Undibacterium parvum: one gene and its partner. The protein of the gene in region 1 interacts with the protein of each later gene in a pairwise test. Links are inferred from orthologs where the notes say so. Each region holds a gene or a part of one and is shown on either strand. Other genes may lie near its edges.

Region 1 (4,804 bases):
GGCCAAGGCATTTAAGACGTTATGACTACCTGCCGCGGACAAATTCACTAAAAATGCCTCGTCGCCTATATTAATTTTTATATCGCTGCCAAATGCATGAGCCTGATAGCTGCCGCGAACATCCGAATTTGCCGTCAATCCAAAAGTAAATACGCTGCGTTGACCAGACTCAGCAGCATAAGAACGCCACAAAGCAGTATAAGTATCATCGGCCGGAAATACGGCGATCCCGTCTGCGGGCAAAGCACGCAATACACTGCCATTTTCCTCAGCTACCGCATCGACGCTTTGCATAAACTCCTGGTGCTCACGCTGCGCATTGTTCACTAGGCCCACTGTCGGCAACGCAACCGATGTCAGCAAAGCGATTTCACCGGGATGATTCATCCCCAATTCAATTACCGCGCACCGATGCTGCGACTGGAGTCGAAGTACCGTGAGCGGCACTCCTATCTCATTATTTAAATTACCCGTTGTAGACAGGTAGTGATCGGCTCCGGCATAGGCATGAAGGATAGCGGCGATCATTTCCTTAACCGTGGTCTTACCGTTACTGCCAGTAACACCGATGACCGGTATCGAGAACTGACGACGCCAATGGCGCGCTATCTCCGCCAATGCGACTTGGGTATCAGGCACGGTCAAAGCAGGTAATTTATAGCCATCAGGAACATGCTCCGCCACTACTGCGGCAGCCCCCGAGCTGGCAACTGACTCCAAAAAATCATGCGCATCAAACTGTTCACCACGTAAAGCCAGAAAGAGATTGCCTTGATGGATACGGCGACTATCAGTCGTCAATCCATTCACATGTAGGTCAAGCGTTTCGTTCAATAGCTGAGCCGAGGTCAGCACGGCTTGAAGTTCTTTTAAAGATACATGCATCAGGCACCTCGCTTTGAGCTGGTCGCCACAGTAGCGAGCGCCAGGGAAGCGTGCGCTTCGTCCGAGAACGGCCATTTCTTGCCATTGATATCTTGATAGGTCTCATGCCCTTTACCGGCCAATAAAACCACATCATTGTTGGCCGCATGTCGTATTGCATACAATATGGCGTTCGCTCTATCTTCAATCACAAGAGGCGCCCCGTTCATGCCCTTGAGAATATCTTGTATGATCAGCGCAGGATCTTCTGTCCTAGGATTATCACTAGTCACCACCACGTGTTGCGCCAGCTCGGAAAATTTTCCCATTTGCGGACGTTTCCCCGGATCCCGATCACCGCCACAGCCAAACACGCACCACAATGCGCCCTGACGCTCTTGCGCCACCTGCTGTAGTGTGATTAGCGTTTTCTCCAGGGCGTCCGGAGTATGCGCGTAATCGATCACCACCATCACATGCCCCGGCGTTCCCAATTGTTGCATGCGGCCGGGCACAGATGCGAGTTTTTCAATCGCACTAACCGCCTTGTTCCAGGCCACACCACTCGCCAACAAGACACTCAGGACACCGAGCACATTGCTGACATTGAAGCGACCTATCATATGTGTTTTGACGCTACCGCTACCATACGGTGAATCGACATGGAAGCTGGTCCCCGTATGCAAAGTGCGCACATTGCTAGCAAATATAATCGAAGTATCAGGATACTCTTTTTGCTCCAGACTATACGCCAGCAACAAAGGCGGCACGGATACAGAGGTCGCTGCTTTCCGCTTCATTTGCGCCAACAATTGCCGACCATAAGCATCATCCAAATTTACAATTGCCGTTTTCAGTTGCGGCCAATCGAACAAGATCTGTTTAGCGGCAGCGTAGGCATCCATATCACCGTGATAATCAAGATGGTCACGGGTTAAATTGGTGAACAAGGCCACATCGACATGCATGCCACTCATACGTCCCTGATGCAAACCTATAGAGGAAGCCTCGATAGCCAATGCGCCAGTACCAGTCTTGCGCAAATCCGCAAGGCTGCGTTGCAACTGAATTGCGTCCGGTGTGGTAAATCCAGTTTCGATTAAATTTTCTACGCTGCCATCTCGATAAGTGCCAACCCCAAGAGTGCCAATGACAGCACACGGCGCGTAGGTTTGGGACAAAGCTTTTGCTATCCATTGCGAACAAGAAGTTTTGCCATTGGTACCTGTCACTGCAACGGTTAACAGCTCTTTATCCGGCTGACCATACCAGGTGTTTGCGATATCGCCTACATGTGACTGCAGCTCGGAAAAAGCATGGTGTGGAACGCTTGCATCCACATCCCAGTCATAGCCAACAGGATCATAAACGATTGCTGCGGCACCGTTATTTATCGCGCTTTGGATATGTCTACGACCATCGCCCGCACTGCCGGCAATAGGAAAAGCAAAAAACACGTCACCTTCTGCGATAGCACGCGAATCGGAACTCAGTTGCGCATTTGGTGCGCAGCTCTTAAGCCAATTTATTAATTCTTGCATAGTAATTTGGATGTGGTTAACGTCAGACATCACATACTCTCCTGCACACTGGTGTCAGGAATAAGATTAGTCACCGCGGTATCTGGCGGGACGTTTAATGAACGCAAGACGTTCGCGGTAATCGCGGAAAATACTGGGCCCGCCACAGTGCCACCATAATAACCACCACTACTAGGCTCATCGATCATTACCGCGACGATTACACGGGGATTAGAAACAGGGGCAAAGCCGACAAAATCGCCTACATATTTATTCACATAGCGACCATGCTCCAATTTATGCGCAGTACCAGTCTTGCCTCCGACTCGATATCCAGCGATCCTGGCCTGAGTACCAGTACCGCCCAGTTCCGTTGCAGATTCCAGCATCAAACGCATTTGTAGTGCCGTTTTTTCTGAAATAACACGATGTCCTGCGGGCATTTCTGCTGACTTTTGAAAGGTAAGCGGGATGGTGTCGCCATTCCGGGCAAAGATCATATAGGCACGCGCGATTTGTATCAGCGAAACAGAAATACCATGGCCGTAGCTCATGGTCGCTTGCTCGATAGGACGCCAGGTTTTAAAGTTACGCAGACGTCCCGCTACCGCACCGGGAAAGCCAAACTTTGGTTGCTGCCCAAAACCCAAAGTCGTAAACATTTCCCACATTTCTTGCGGAGGCATCTGCAGCGCCATTTTTACCGTGCCGATATTTGAAGATTTTTGTATCACTTGCGCTACCGTCAAAGCGCCTTGTTTGTGTGCATCATGTATCGTTGCCGTGCCTATCGTCATACTTCCCGGTGCTGTTTGTATGATCGTGTCAGGTGTCACCCGCCCTGTTTCCAAAGCCAAAGCAACCGTAAACGGTTTCATGGTAGAACCAGGCTCGAAAGTATCGGTCATGACGCGGTTGCGCAACTGCGCACCAGTCAATACAGATCTTTCATTCGGGTTGAAACTCGGTAAATTGACCAGTGCCAGTACTTCCCCCGTCTGCACATCCAGTACCACGGCACCACCAGCTTTGGCCTTGTGTTTTTCTAGTGCTTCTTTCAGGTGGGTGTAAGCGATGTATTGAATTTTGCTATCAATTGACAAGGTCAATTCTTTACCATCATGCGGTTCACGAATCGACTCTATATCTTCGACAATACGCCCCAACCTGTCTTTGATAACTCTGCGGCTACCAGTCTTCCCGGCCAAGTTATTTTGCGAGGCCAGCTCTATCCCCTCTTGCCCGACGTCTTCAACATTAGTGAATCCAACCACATGCGCCATCACCTCGCCTTCAGGATAAAAGCGCTTATACTCTTTACGGGTTTCGATACCAGCAATTCCCAGCGCCACCACCTTATCCGCCACATCTTGCTCAACCTGACGTCGCAGGTATACAAATTGTCGATCAGAATCGAGTTTTTTGCGCAACTCAGCTTCGCTCATTTCCAACAAGCCGGCCAGTTCACGCAACTTTTCTTTCGGGGCGTCCAGAACATCGTCTGGGATGGCCCAGATCGCCTTTACTGGAACCGATGAAGCCAACACTTCACCATTTCTATCGGTGATCTTGCCACGCGTGGCTGGCAACTCCAAAGTGCGCGTGTACCTTGAGGCGCCTTGCTTCTGCAAGAACTCAGTGGTCATCCCTTGCAACCATAAAGCTCTCACCAGCAATGCAAAAAACGCGACAAACAAAAAGAACAAGACCAGCTTAGAGCGCCACACCGGCAGCTTCACCGCAAGGACAGGGCTAGATGAAAATGAGACGGTTTTAGCAGCGCGGCTCATTTGGCATTTACCGCAGTAAGATATTGTGTACGCTCTGGCGTTACCGCGAGCATATTGAGCTCTTTAGTCGCAACCGATTCAATCCGGGCATGTTTGCCATAGGTGGATTGATCCAATTTCAACTGCGTCCATTGCAGCTCAAATTGCTTACTCACGGTCTGCGCGCGCTCTAACTCGATGAACAAACGACGCGCCTGATATTGCGAGTTCACCATGGACAAGGCGCAAGCGATCAAGGCAATCGCAAAAAAAACGTTTAAGCGCCCGCTCAAGATACCGCCCCTGGCAAGCGCTCTGCGACCCGCATGATGGCCGAGCGTGCTCTAGGATTTCCTGTCACTTCTTGCTCGGATGGTTTGATCTTTGCGATCAGTTTCATTTGCGCCTTAGGCAAATCCACCGTGCGTATAGGCAAACGTCGATCCGGCTGCAAGACATTGACCTTGGATGCGAAAAACTGTTTGACGATTCTATCTTCCAAGGAATGGAAACTAATCACGGTCATGCGCCCAAACGGAGCCAGGCAAGCGTAAGCAGCGGCCAAGCCTATTTCGAGATCTTCCAATTCCTTATTGATGAAAATCCGTATAGCCTGAAAGGTGCGAGTTGCCGGGTCCTTGCCCTTCTCGC
Region 2 (12,843 bases), 410 kb from region 1 along the record:
CAAGTTGATGGCGCTGAAACCAGCACCGACACACATGGCGAGGCGGCTGAATTTGAAACTGACGCTGAAACTCAGGCGGAAACACTGGCCGAAGAGAGTGCGGAGGCTGATTCCGAGTCCGAGTCAGCCACTGGTCCTGACGATACCCTGAGCGCTTAGGCTAACGATTAATCTCTGTATTTTTGTGATAAAAATTTGTGAAATCGATTCTTGATAACCTGATACTGACTTCTGCTATTTTCATTTCCGTGGTGGTGCACGGTATGCTGTTGTTGATGCATTTTGTCGCGCCCAGACCGGCTGAGACTCCTGCCACCGATCCTGGTTTGGAAGTCATTTTAGTCAATGCCAAACACGATAAAAAACCGATCAATGCGCAAGCGCTGGCGCAAGCCAATCTCGATGGCGGTGGCGCAAATGATAGTGGTCGGTCCAAATCGCCTTTGCCAGACATGAGTAAAACCGAAAATGGCGAACGCGTCATGGTGGCCAAGCGACAGATAGAAGAATTGGAAGAGAACCAGAAAAAATTGATGGATCAGGTTCGTAGTAAGACCAAGCTGTCGACGCAAAAGCCGAATGAAAAACTGACGCCAGAAGAAAATAAACTCTATAACACAGGAAAAGATACTCAGGACAGTACGCAGGCGCTAGCGCGTATGGCCGCCGAAATTTCTCAGACCATAGAAGACCAGAATAAACGTCCGCGCAAAACTTTCATTACTCCCAGCACTCAGGCAGTTGGCTACGCCATGTATTACAAGGCCTTGCAAAAACGCGTAGAGGATATGGGAACCATGAATTTCCCGCAAAAAGATGGGCGTAAATTGTATGGCGAATTGATTATTTATATCCCGATTTTCCAGGATGGCAGCATCTACGAAAGAGATGGCGGACCTAAGGTAGAGAAGTCTTCAGGTAATCCTGCGCTGGATGCCGCTGCCTTGCGCATCGTAAGGCGCGCCGCTCCTTTTGGGAAATTCCCGCCGAATATGCGCTCAAAGGATAAAGATGATTTATGGGTAGTGATTACCCGTTTTAAATTTACCCGGGATGAACAACTGGAGACAGAATTGCGCGGAGGGGCAAAATGAGTCATTTCTCTGCGCCGGATCAGTATGTGGTGATAGGTAATCCTATCGCCCACAGTAAATCACCCAGCATCCACGCGCATTTCGCAGGCATTTGCGCGCAGCATATGGAATATGCGCGGCTACTGGCCCCGCTGGATGGTTTTGCTGCTAGCGTTGCGGCATTTCGGCAGGCGGGCGGCAAAGGCGCGAACGTGACTGTGCCTTTCAAGTTGGAGGCGTATGCTTTGGCGACACAACTGTCGCCACGTGCGCAACTGGCCGGTGCCGTGAATACCCTCAGCTTTAATGGAGATCAAATTTTTGGTGATAACACCGACGGCGTCGGTTTGGTCAATGATATTGTGCGCAATGCTGGCATTGCATTGAAAAATAAGCGCATCTTATTATTAGGTGCGGGCGGCGCGGCGCGTGGGGTTTTGCTGCCACTATTGTCTGAGCAGCCTGCTGAGTTTGTGATCGCCAATCGCACTCTGAGTAAGGCAGAAGAATTAATAGTATTAGCGCAGCAGCATGGCAACGGCACTGTCAAATTGCAGTCCTGTGTATGGGCTGCCTTGCAAGGCAGGTTTGATCTGATTATTAATGCGACTTCCGCCAGTCTCAGTGATGAGGTGCCGCCGATTTCAGCCACTTTGTTTGACAGTAATACCTTAGCCTACGACATGATGTATGGCGCGCAGATGACGGCGTTTTTGCGCTTTGCGCAAACTCAGGGCGCGCAATTGCGTGATGGTTTGGGGATGCTGGTAGAGCAGGCGGCTGAATCTTTTTATATCTGGCGTGGCGTGCGCCCAGAAACGGCAGCACTGATGCTGGAGTTGCGCCGGGCTTTGGAGTCGCAATGAAAAAATTACTTCTATGGTTGATCTTGCTGCCGCTAGGATTATTTTTTCTATTGCAGATCTATTTTTTCTTGCAAATTTGCTGGTGGATTAATTTCAACCCGAGTTCCACCAGTTTCATGCGCCAGCAATTATCCGTCTTGCAGGAAAAAAATCCTGATGCAAAATTGCAGCATAAATGGGTACCGTACGCCCGTATCTCGGTCAATTTGAAGCGCGCCGTAATCAGTTCCGAAGACGATGGGTTTTCTGAGCATGACGGTGTCGATTGGGATGCGATGCAAAAGGCTTACGAAAAAAATCAAAAAAAGGGCAAGCTCAAATACGGCGGCTCGACCATCACTCAGCAGTTGGCTAAAAATCTTTTTCTATCCGGTGAACGCAGTTATTTGCGTAAGGGTCAGGAGTTGATCATTACCTATATGCTGGAATTGTGTATGAGTAAGGAGCGCATACTCGAGATCTATTTAAATGTGGTGGAGTGGGGTGTCGGGGTGTTTGGCGCCGAGGCAGCCTCACAACATTATTACAAAATTAGTGCGGCAGCACTGGGGCCAGCGCAAGCGGCCAGACTTGCCGTTATGCTGCCAAAGCCGCGGTTTTTTGATACACATACCGGCTCGGTTTACTTACAAAAACGCAGTGAATTAATCTTAAAGCGTATGAATTCCGCGGAGTTGCCATGATTTTTCAAAGTCAAAAAGGTGCGATTAGCTTGTTCATGACGGCGCTACTGATGATGTTAATCACGGTGATGGCGATGCTGTTTCTCTACATGGCTAGGTATGGGCATTTGCCATTTCCCGAGTTGCGGGCACGCTGGGGCCATTCTGCCGACGTGATTTCGAATGAATTAAAAAGTGTCAGTGGGCTTAAGGCTGCGGCGACTGCGACCGCGACCAATAAAGCGCTCTCTAAATCGGCGGACCTACAGTCCACGGTGACGATAGAGAGCGGTGTCCAGCGTTGCACTATTCACGGCAAAGTGGTCTATTCGGATACTGAGTGCTTGAGTAATAATGCAACGACGCGCACCATCAAACTGCATGATAATCGCGCAGATGCACCCAAACCAGTGACCAAGCCGAACGAAGATAAAGATGCTTCCGAGGTCGACTTAAAAATGAAAATGATCGATAAATTGAGTAAGTAGCCAACAGCGTTGATTACTTTCGCGCTTTGGTTTAACTTGTTCTATATCCTCATTTTCACACTTTGCTTTTTTTAGAGGTCAAGCATGATTAATGTTTTTGTCTTGCATAACGGGCGCTTGAGCCAGATTAATGTTGAAAATCGGGAAGACCTGGAAAATACTTTGCCGATTTGGGTCGATCTCACCGACCCGAACGAGGATGAGCGCGAATGGGTAAAAAGTATCTATGGCGTGACCTTGCCGGGCGAGGATGAGGTCAAGGATATTGAAGCATCAGCCCGTTATTACGAAGCCGATAGCGGAGATCTGCATTTACGCACAGATTTTTTAATTGATGATGACGATCAGCCAGCCAGTACTGTGACGGTGGCTTTTATTCTGGCACGCGATATTTTATTTTCCGTGCATGCGGTCGATCTTCCGGTGTTTCGTCTGGTGCGTATGCGGGCGCGTTCACGACCAGGCTCTATTGCAGATTACAAAGATGTCTTGATGGACTTGTATGCGACCGATGCCGAATATTCGGCCGATGCACTAGAAGGTATTTATCAAAATCTGGAAGACGTCAGTCGCGCGGTTCTACAAAAAAACTTTTCAGATCAGGATGCCGCACTGGCCTTGAACGCGATTGCGCAAGAAGAAGATTTGAACGGGAGAATCCGCCGCAATATGATGGATACTCGGCGCGCTGTCAGCTTCTTGATGCGCGGGCGTTTATTAAATTCTGAGCAGTTTGAGGAAGCTAGACAAATTTTACGCGATATAGAATCACTGGATGGACATACCTCATTTTTGTTCGATAAGATCAACTTCTTAATGGATGCCACCGTCGGTTTTATTAATATTAACCAGAATAAGATCATTAAAATATTCTCGGTCGCTTCGGTGGCTTTTCTCCCTCCTACCTTAATCGCCAGTATTTATGGGATGAATTTCCACGGCTGGTTCCCCGAATTGGATTGGACATTTGGCTATCCCTTTGCGCTTGCCTTAATGCTGGCTTCCGCGATTACTCCGTTTTGGTATTTCAGGCAACGTGGTTGGCTGAAATAAATTTCAGTGTCGAATCTGTATCCAATTTACGAATGCGAGAGTTTGCTGTACAAGCCTGAACTGCGCAACTCTCTCATAAAAATGTCAACGATTGTTATCAGAAGCTTAAAAATACTAGGCTTAGCCTTTAAGCTAAACTTTCGCTATTGCAATATTGTTATTCATCGAAGATAATTCTTTGGTAAATTTGCTCTAGGATGAAATTGTGGTAGTGGCTCAAGTCCTTGATGTATTCCAAGGCTTTAGAAATAGATAAGGTGCGATACGCATGACACAAATGGAAACGCCTTTAGATCCGGCCCCAGTGAATGCCCGCAATACCGCGGGCTTTGGCACCGGAATTCGTGAGGATTTATTGCATCGCGATCCTTTGCTCGATTGTCTGGTCGAGTTGACCCGCATCCACGGTAGACCGAGCACCCGCGCCGCTTTGTCTGCTGGGCTTCCTTTGCTAGCTGAGGGATTGACTCCTTCATTGTTTGCCAGAGCTGCTGCGCATGCCGGTTTTTCCGCCAAGGTGGTCAGACGTGATCTAAATAAAATCGATACGGCACTTTTTCCCGTTATTCTTTTGTTAAAGGATAATGAGGCTTGCTTATTGCAAAAGTGGTCTGAAGATGGTTTGAGTGCGCAATTGTTATTGCCTGATTCTGGGCAAGGCGCTGTCAGCATGGGGCATGATGAGCTCAAGGCGCGCTATTCTGGCGTTGCAATTTTTTCCCGTCCGCATTTTCGTTTTGATCAGCGTACCCCGCCTTTGGTAGTGGTGCCGCAGCGGCATTGGTTTTGGGGCGCGATCCTCGAACAAAAACCTATATTTAAAGACATATTGGCGGCGGCCTTGCTGATTAACTTGTTCGCACTCGCCATGCCTTTGTTCACCATGAACGTGTATGACAGAGTGGTTCCCAATTTTGCAGTTGAAACGCTGTGGGTGTTTGCCTTTGGTATTAGCCTTGTGCTGATACTCGAATATGTGGTGCGCTTATTGCGCGGGCATTTCATCAGTTTGGTGAGCAATCGCATCGACCTAAAATTATCAGCACTGATCATGGAGCGCGTATTGGGCATGCGTATGTCGCAAAGACCCGCCTCGGTTGGTGCTTTCGCCTCAAATTTACGCTCGTTTGAAACAGTCAGAGATTTCATTGCATCGGCTACCGTGACCGCGCTGATTGATCTACCGTTCGCCATTCTATTCCTATTTGCCTTGATCTGGATCGCCTGGCCTTTGGCTCTATTGCCTATGCTTGGTATCATTATCGTGGTCATTTATAGCTATATGGTGCAGCACAAGATGCGTGAATTGTCGGAGACGACTTTCCGTGCCGCCGCCTTGCGTAATTCGACTTTAGTCGAAAGCCTGACCACCTTGGAAACGATCAAGGCGCATGGCGCGGAAAGCCAGATGCAAGCGAAGTGGGAAAAAACCACGGCATTTTTGGCGCGCGTCAATTCCGACCTTAAGCTGCTCTCCGCCTCCAGCATCAATGGTGCGGCCGCAATACAGCAATTGGTGAACGTGGCAGTGGTAATCGCCGGTGTCTATCTGATCCATGAAAAAATGATGACTATGGGGGGCTTGATTGCAGCGACCATGTTGGCGGGACGTGCTATGTCGCCAGTCGGACAGGTGGTCGGATTACTGTTGCAGTATGAGGGCGCCAAGAATTCTCTGGCATCGCTGGAGAAAATCATGGCGACACCCTCAGAGCGCAGTGATGAGAGCGCGTTTGTGCACAGACCTGAAATTCTCGGACAGATAGAATTTAAAAACGTGCATTTCAGTTATCCTGGCCGTAGCGAAGAGGCACTACGCGGCGTCAGTTTTAAGATCGCGCCAGGCGAACGTGTCGTGATCATAGGCCGGGTAGGCTCAGGCAAGTCGACTATGGAAAAACTGATACTCGGTTTGTACGCACCGACTAAGGGGGCTGTGTTACTCGATGACGTAGATCTGCGCCAATTGGATCCTGCCGACTTGCGCCGTAGTTTAGGCTATGTTGAGCAAGATTCTATGTTGTTCTATGGCAGTCTGCGTGAAAACATCACCATCCGCGCTCCGTATGCGGATGATAGGGCCGTGGTCGCTGCGGCAGAGCTGGCGGGGCTGACCGAGTTTGTGAATAGCCACCCGGAAGGTTTTGATATGCTCATTAGTGAGCGTGGTGAAAATGTCTCTGGCGGACAGCGTCAAAGTATAGCGATAGCGCGTGCCGCATTATTGGATCCGCCTGTGCTCTTGTTAGATGAACCTACTAGCGCGATGGATTACCCATCCGAGGCGCAGTTCAAAGAGCGTATCGGCAAATACGCAATGCATAAAACCATGATCATCGTCACTCATAGGCCTAGCCTGATGGATTTGGCAAGTCGTATTATCGTGGTCGATCACGGCATGATAGTAGCGGATGGACCTAAGGATAAAGTCATGGCGGCCTTGCAATCTGGTCAGATTGGGAGGGCTAAATAATGGCTAAGTTGCGCTTGTTTGGCTTGGCAATGATTGCATGGATGGAGAAACTGCGTCTGCGTTTCGGTATTTCACCCGGACTGTGGCTAGAGCGCTGGAAGGACGATGTCAGCCTTCCTGAATCTGACTTCATGCAGGATGCGGATAGCATCATTCTGCAACAGGAGCCATTGCGCGCGCGCATACTCTTGCATGCACTCTTGGGCTCCTTCCTATTGTTTATACTTTGGGCTGGTTTGGTGCACGTGGATGAAATCACCAAAGGTGAGGGCAAGGTTATCCCATCAAGACAGTTGCAGGTATTGCAGAGTTTGGACGGCGGTATCGTCACCGAGATTTTGGTCAAGGAGGGACAGGTAGTCAAGGAAGGGCAGATCTTGCTACAGGTAGACACCACCCGTTTTGAGTCCTCCGTCAAAGAAAACCGGTCACAATATCTTTCCCTCACCGCCAAGGCCGCGCGTTTGCGTGCCTTGGGGGATGGCAAGGCTTTTGTGCCACCGCCTGAGGTAATGCAGGAAGATCCTAAAACCGCAGATGAAGAGCAGCGTCTGTATGAAACTGCGAATTCTGAAATGCAGGCGCAAGTCTCCATTGCGCGGCAGCAGTTGGCGCAAAGAGGGCAGGAGCAGGCCGAGGCTAGCGCGCGCCAAAGACAAGCTTCGCAAGCGTATGAGTCTAGTCAAAAAGAGCTGTCTGTCACCAAACCCTTGCTCGGTTCTGGCGCTGTTTCTGAAGTTGAATTACTCCGCCTGGAGCGCGATGTGTCCCGCTTCAAGGGGGAGCGCGATATCGCCACCGCGCAGATCGCCCGTACTCAGGCTGCAATCGGTGAGGCGAATCGGAAAATACAAGAAGTCGAATTGGCAGCCCGTAACAACGCTAGTAAAGAATTGTCAGAAACCATGGCAAGATTAAATGCTCTGATACAAAGCGGTACCGGTCTGGCGGATAAGGTCAAGCAGTCGGCAATACGCTCGCCGGTGCGTGGTACGGTCAAGCGCTTGCTGGTCAACACCGTTGGTGGCGTGGTGCAGCCAGGCCGTGATGTGGTAGAGGTGGTGCCTACTGAAGGTAAATTATTATTGGAGGCCAAGGTGGCTCCAAAAGATATCGCTTTCCTGGCGCCGGGACAAAAAGCCGTGGTGAAATTTACTGCTTATGATTTCTCCACCTACGGTGGCTTAGAGGCAAAATTAGAGCACATAGGGGCCGATTCGGTCACCGACGAACGCGGCAATACTTTCTATATTGTGAGAGTGTCGACCACAAATGCCGCTTTATCCGGTGGCCAGCCGATTATTCCGGGTATGGTGGCCGAGGTGGATATCATTACCGGTAAGAAAACTATACTTTCTTACCTGCTCAAACCTGTCTTAAGAGCGAAACAATCTGCCTTAACTGAACGATGATGAACATCATCTCTATAGGATATTAAGTTGAAACCGATTCAACATATTTTTGTATCAAAAACCGCGAACTCTTTGGAGACTTGGCTGCAAGCCTTTCCACGCGCACTTACTGTTAGCCTGGAAACGGAAACTGTTGCCGTGGTCGATGCTGGGGTGATCTGGTTGCGCCTGTCGACGGATGCTTCCGTGGCGCAACAAATTGCGAAAGCGCGCAAGTATTTTCCAATACAAGCTTTGGTTGTGATGAGTGATATGCCCAATGATTTGGAAGCTTTGGCAGTGTTCTCGGCTGGTGGGCGCGCTTATTGCAATACGCACGCAGGCGTCGAGGTGCTGGAAAAAATCGCTGGAGTGGTCTCGCAAGGCGGCTTGTGGATAGGTGAATCTATCATGCAACGTCTATTGAGTGCGCCCACGCCTGAATTGGTTTTGCATGCGGTTAGCAGTAAGTCTTGGGCCAGCAAGTTGACGGAGCGTGAGATTGAGGTCGCCAAGGCGATAGCTTTGGGTTGCAGTAACAAAGAGATAGGGCTGCAGATGGCTATCACTGAGCGCACCGTCAAGGCGCACGTAGGTGCTATTTTCGAAAAACTTCAGGTACGTGATCGCCTGCAATTGGCCTTATTGGTAAAAGATAGTTAAATGATGCCAGCCTAGTACTTAGGTACAATTGGGTTTTGGAAACATTCTTGTTAGAGTACGGACATTCTTATTCATTCGTCCGGAGATCTATCATGGCAAGTTCAGCAAACATCGTTGGTAAAGTCGTTGCGCTTCAAGGCCAGGCCATAGTACGTTCTGCGGACGGTAGTCAGCATCAACTTCATTTGGGTGATGTCATTTATGAAAATGATGTTATCGTCACCGAGGCAAACGGACGCGTGGAGTTGGCGTTTGATCAAGGCCGCAACTATCTCCTGAGAGAAGGCGAAACGGTCACACTTGACGCTAGTGTGTACGCACCCGCCCAAACCGAAATCGCCGCAGCGGCCTTGTTGCCAGATGCCGCGCTCGCCGCAAATGTCGCCAATGCAGTAATTGGAGGTAATAGTCTCGATAAATTACTCGAAGAAACCGCGGCCGGCCTTGGTGGCGGCGATGTCGGCGATGGTAATGGCTTTGTGCAGTTGGACAGAATCGCAGAAGCGGTTACACCCCAATCCTTCTTTGGCGCTGCCGCCACGACGGCCACTATTTTACCAATAGAGCGCTCAGCAGGATTGCTTGCAAACGCGATCGATAATGCATCGCCTGTAATTACCGTTGATGCACCGGACAATACAAACGACAGTACGCCTAGCATTTCGGGTACTAGTAATCTGCCCGCAGGCAGCACGATATCGCTGCTCATTACCGATAGCGGCGGTACGCAGCAGACCATTACTGCGATAGTTCAGCCGAATGGAACTTATAGCGCGACGCCGACGACCGCTTTGTCAGATGGCTCTTATAGCGTGGTTGCAAGCGGTAAAGATTCATCAGGCAATCCAGCCACTGGTACAGACGGTGGCTCGGTAGATGCCACTCCACCAGTCATCACTGTTCAAGCACCGGATAATACAAGTGATAACACCCCGACCATTAGCGGTAGCAGTGATTTGCCTGTAGGCAGTACGATTACGCTAGTTGTGACCGATAGTTCAGGTAAGTCGCAGACCATCACTGCCACGGTACAGACCGGTGGTATTTACAATGCGACACCTGCGTTACCTTTGGCGGACGGTACTTACAAAGTAGTGGCGAGTGGCCGAGATGCGGCCGGTAATCAAGCCACTAGTACGGATGACGGTTCGGTTGACACCACCGCCACGGCAGCTCCGACGATCACGATCACCACCGACAGCAACAACGACGGTCTGATCAGTAAAACAGAACTCGGTGCAGCGACGACAGTAGCCGTCACCGTGGCCTTGCCAGGCACCGCTAAAGCAGGTGACACTCTGACGATCACTGATGGCACAACACCGCAAAGCCATGTCTTGACCGCAGCAGAAATTAGCGCTGGTAGCTACAGCAGCACGGTTGCCAAACCGGCCGAAGGTGCAAGCTTAACGGTCACAGCAACCGTCACCGACCAGGCAGGCAATGTCTCAGCCCCGGGCACCGACAGCGCGACTTTAGACACAACGGCGACCGCAGCACCAACGATCACGATCACCACCGACAGCAACAACGACGGCCTGATCAGTAAAGCAGAACTCGGAGCCGCAAGCACAGTGGCAGTTACAGTCGCCTTGCCAGGCACGGCTAAAGCGGGCGACACTCTGACGATTACTGATGGCACGACACCGCAAAGCCATGTCTTAACCGCCGCAGAAATCACTGCAGGTACTTACAGCAGCACGGTTGCCAAACCGGCCGAAGGCGCGACCTTGTCTGTGAGTGCAACGGTCACGGACCAAGCTGGCAATGTCTCTGCACCTGGTACGGACACTGCAGTGCTCGACACCACAGCCAGCGCCAGTATCACCATCGCCACGGTCGCCGGAGACGACATCGTCAACGCTGCAGAATCGAATAAACCTGTCACCTTAAGCGGCACGGTAAGCGGTGACGCCAAAGCCGGTGATATCGTGACCCTGACCGTTGGGACCCACACCTACAACGCCACCGTGACCGGCACTGCCGGTAACTACAGCTACAGCGTGGCCGTACCTGGTGCTGATTTACTGGGCAACGGCAATGTACACGCCAGCGTCAGCAGCACCGACGGGGCCGGCAATCCAGCAGTAGCAACAGCCGACCATACTTACACAGTCGACACCACCGCCAGCGCCAGCATCACCATCGCGACGGTAGCCGGAGACGACATCGTCAACGCTGCAGAATCAGGCTCCGGTAAGCTCGTCACCTTAAGCGGCACGGTAGGCGGTGACGCCAAAGCCGGTGATATCGTAACCCTGACTGTGGGTACCCACACCTACAACGCCACAGTGACCGGCACAGCGGGTAACTACAGCTACAGCGTGGCCGTACCAGGCGCTGATTTACTGGGCAACGGCAATGTCCACGCCAGCGTCAGCAGCACCGACACGGCCGGCAATCCAGCAGTAGCAACAGCCGACCATACTTACACAGTTGACACCACAGCCAGCGCCAGTATCACCATCGCCACGGTAGCCGGAGACGACATCGTCAACGCCGCAGAATCGAATAAACCGGTCACCTTAAGCGGCACGGTAGGCGGCGACGCCAAAGCCGGTGATATCGTGACCCTGACCGTCGGTACCCACACCTACAACGCCACAGTGACCGGCACTGCCGGTAACTACAGCTACAGCGTCGCAGTACCTGGGGCTGATTTACTGGGCAACGGCAATGTTCACGCCAGCGTCAGTAGCACCGACGCGGCCGGCAATCCAGCGGTAGCAACAGCTGACCATACTTACACAGTTGACACCACAGCCAACGCCAGTATCACCATCGCGACGGTAGCCGGAGACGACATCGTCAACGCTGCAGAATCGAATAAACCTGTCACCTTAAGCGGCACGGTAAGCGGCGACGCCAAAGCCGGTGATATCGTGACCCTGACCGTTGGTACCCACACCTACAACGCCACAGTGACCGGCACAGCGGGCAACTACAGCTACAGCGTGGCCGTACCTGGTGCTGATTTACTGGGCAGCAGCAATGTCCACGCCAGCGTCAGCACAATGAGTGCCTCTGGCAATCCGTCCACTGCAGCGACTGACCATACTTACACAGTCGACACCACAGCGAGCGCCAGTATCACCATCGCCACGGTGGCTGGTGACGACATCGTCAACGCTGCAGAATCGAATAAACCTGTCACCTTAAGCGGCACGGTAGGCGGCGACGCCAAAGCCGGTGATATCGTGACCCTGACTGTGGGTACCCACACCTACAACGCCACAGTTACCGGCACTGCCGGTAACTACAGCTACAGCGTCGCAGTACCTGGGGCTGATTTACTGGGCAACGGCAATGTCCACGCCAGCGTCAGCAGCACCGACACGGCCGGCAATCCAGCAGTAGCAACAGCGGACCATACTTACACAGTCGACACCACAGCCAACGCCAGTATCACCATCGCCACGGTCGCCGGAGACGACATCGTCAACGCTGCAGAATCGAATAAACCGGTCACCTTAAGCGGCACGGTAAGCGGCGACGCCAAAGCCGGTGATATCGTGACCCTGACCGTTGGTACCCACACCTACAACGCCACAGTGACCGGCACTGCCGGTAACTACAGCTACAGCGTCGCAGTACCTGGGGCTGATTTACTGGGCAACGGCAATGTTCACGCCAGCGTCAGCACAATGAGTGCCTCTGGCAATCCGTCCACTGCAGCGACTGACCATACTTACACAGTCGACACCACAGCGAGCGCCAGTATCACCATCGCCACGGTCGCCGGAGACGACATCGTCAACGCTGCAGAATCGAATAAACCTGTCACCTTAAGCGGCACGGTAAGCGGCGACGCCAAAGCCGGTGATATCGTGACCCTGACCGTTGGTACCCACACCTACAACGCCACAGTGACCGGCACTGCCGGTAACTACAGCTACAGCGTCGCAGTACCTGGGGCTGATTTACTGGGCAACGGCAATGTCCACGCCAGCGTCAGCAGCACCGACGCGGCCGGCAATCCAGCGGTAGCAACAGCTGACCATACTTACACAGTCGACACCACAGCGAGCGCCAGTATCACCATCGCCACGGTCGCCGGAGACGACATCGTCAACGCTGCAGAATCGAATAAACCGGTCACCTTAAGCGGCACGGTAAGCGGCGACGCCAAAGCCGGTGATATCGTAACCCTGACTGTGGGTACCCACACCTACAA

The links.
Region 2: the proteins of EJN92_RS12745 (region 1) and mtgA interact in binary tests that used the Escherichia coli proteins (3 or more experiments, as listed by UniProt). The link is inferred for Undibacterium parvum from one-to-one orthologs.

What each region holds. Positions count from the first base shown.
Region 1 is NZ_CP034464.1:2,913,066-2,917,869, reverse strand. What follows is about bases 1,805-4,804. They hold EJN92_RS12745 (peptidoglycan D,D-transpeptidase FtsI family protein), read right to left. Parts: upstream 4,175-4,804; coding sequence 2,435-4,174; downstream 1,805-2,434. Other genes in these bases: rsmH (16S rRNA (cytosine(1402)-N(4))-methyltransferase RsmH), read right to left, coding at 4,443-4,804; ftsL (cell division protein FtsL), read right to left, coding at 4,171-4,446; EJN92_RS12750 (UDP-N-acetylmuramoyl-L-alanyl-D-glutamate--2,6-diaminopimelate ligase), read right to left, coding at 1,805-2,435. In the rest of the region: EJN92_RS12755 (UDP-N-acetylmuramoyl-tripeptide--D-alanyl-D-alanine ligase), read right to left, coding at 1-885; more of EJN92_RS12750, read right to left, coding at 885-1,804. UniProt on the Escherichia coli protein: Essential cell division protein that catalyzes cross-linking of the peptidoglycan cell wall at the division septum. Required for localization of FtsN.
Region 2 is NZ_CP034464.1:3,324,649-3,337,491, forward strand. Bases 780-3,778 are described here. They hold mtgA (monofunctional biosynthetic peptidoglycan transglycosylase), read left to right. Parts: upstream 780-1,935; coding sequence 1,936-2,622; downstream 2,623-3,778. Other genes in these bases: EJN92_RS14585 (energy transducer TonB), read left to right, coding at 780-1,094; aroE (shikimate dehydrogenase), read left to right, coding at 1,091-1,939; EJN92_RS14600 (hypothetical protein), read left to right, coding at 2,619-3,089; corA (magnesium/cobalt transporter CorA), read left to right, coding at 3,174-3,778. Outside these bases: EJN92_RS14580 (ribonuclease catalytic domain-containing protein), read left to right, coding at 1-159; more of EJN92_RS14585, read left to right, coding at 198-779; more of corA, read left to right, coding at 3,779-4,142; EJN92_RS14610 (type I secretion system permease/ATPase), read left to right, coding at 4,411-6,615; EJN92_RS14615 (HlyD family type I secretion periplasmic adaptor subunit), read left to right, coding at 6,615-8,027; EJN92_RS14620 (response regulator transcription factor), read left to right, coding at 8,055-8,669; EJN92_RS14625 (Ig-like domain-containing protein), read left to right, coding at 8,762-12,843. UniProt on the Escherichia coli protein: Peptidoglycan polymerase that catalyzes glycan chain elongation from lipid-linked precursors. May play a role in peptidoglycan assembly during cell division in collaboration with other cell division proteins.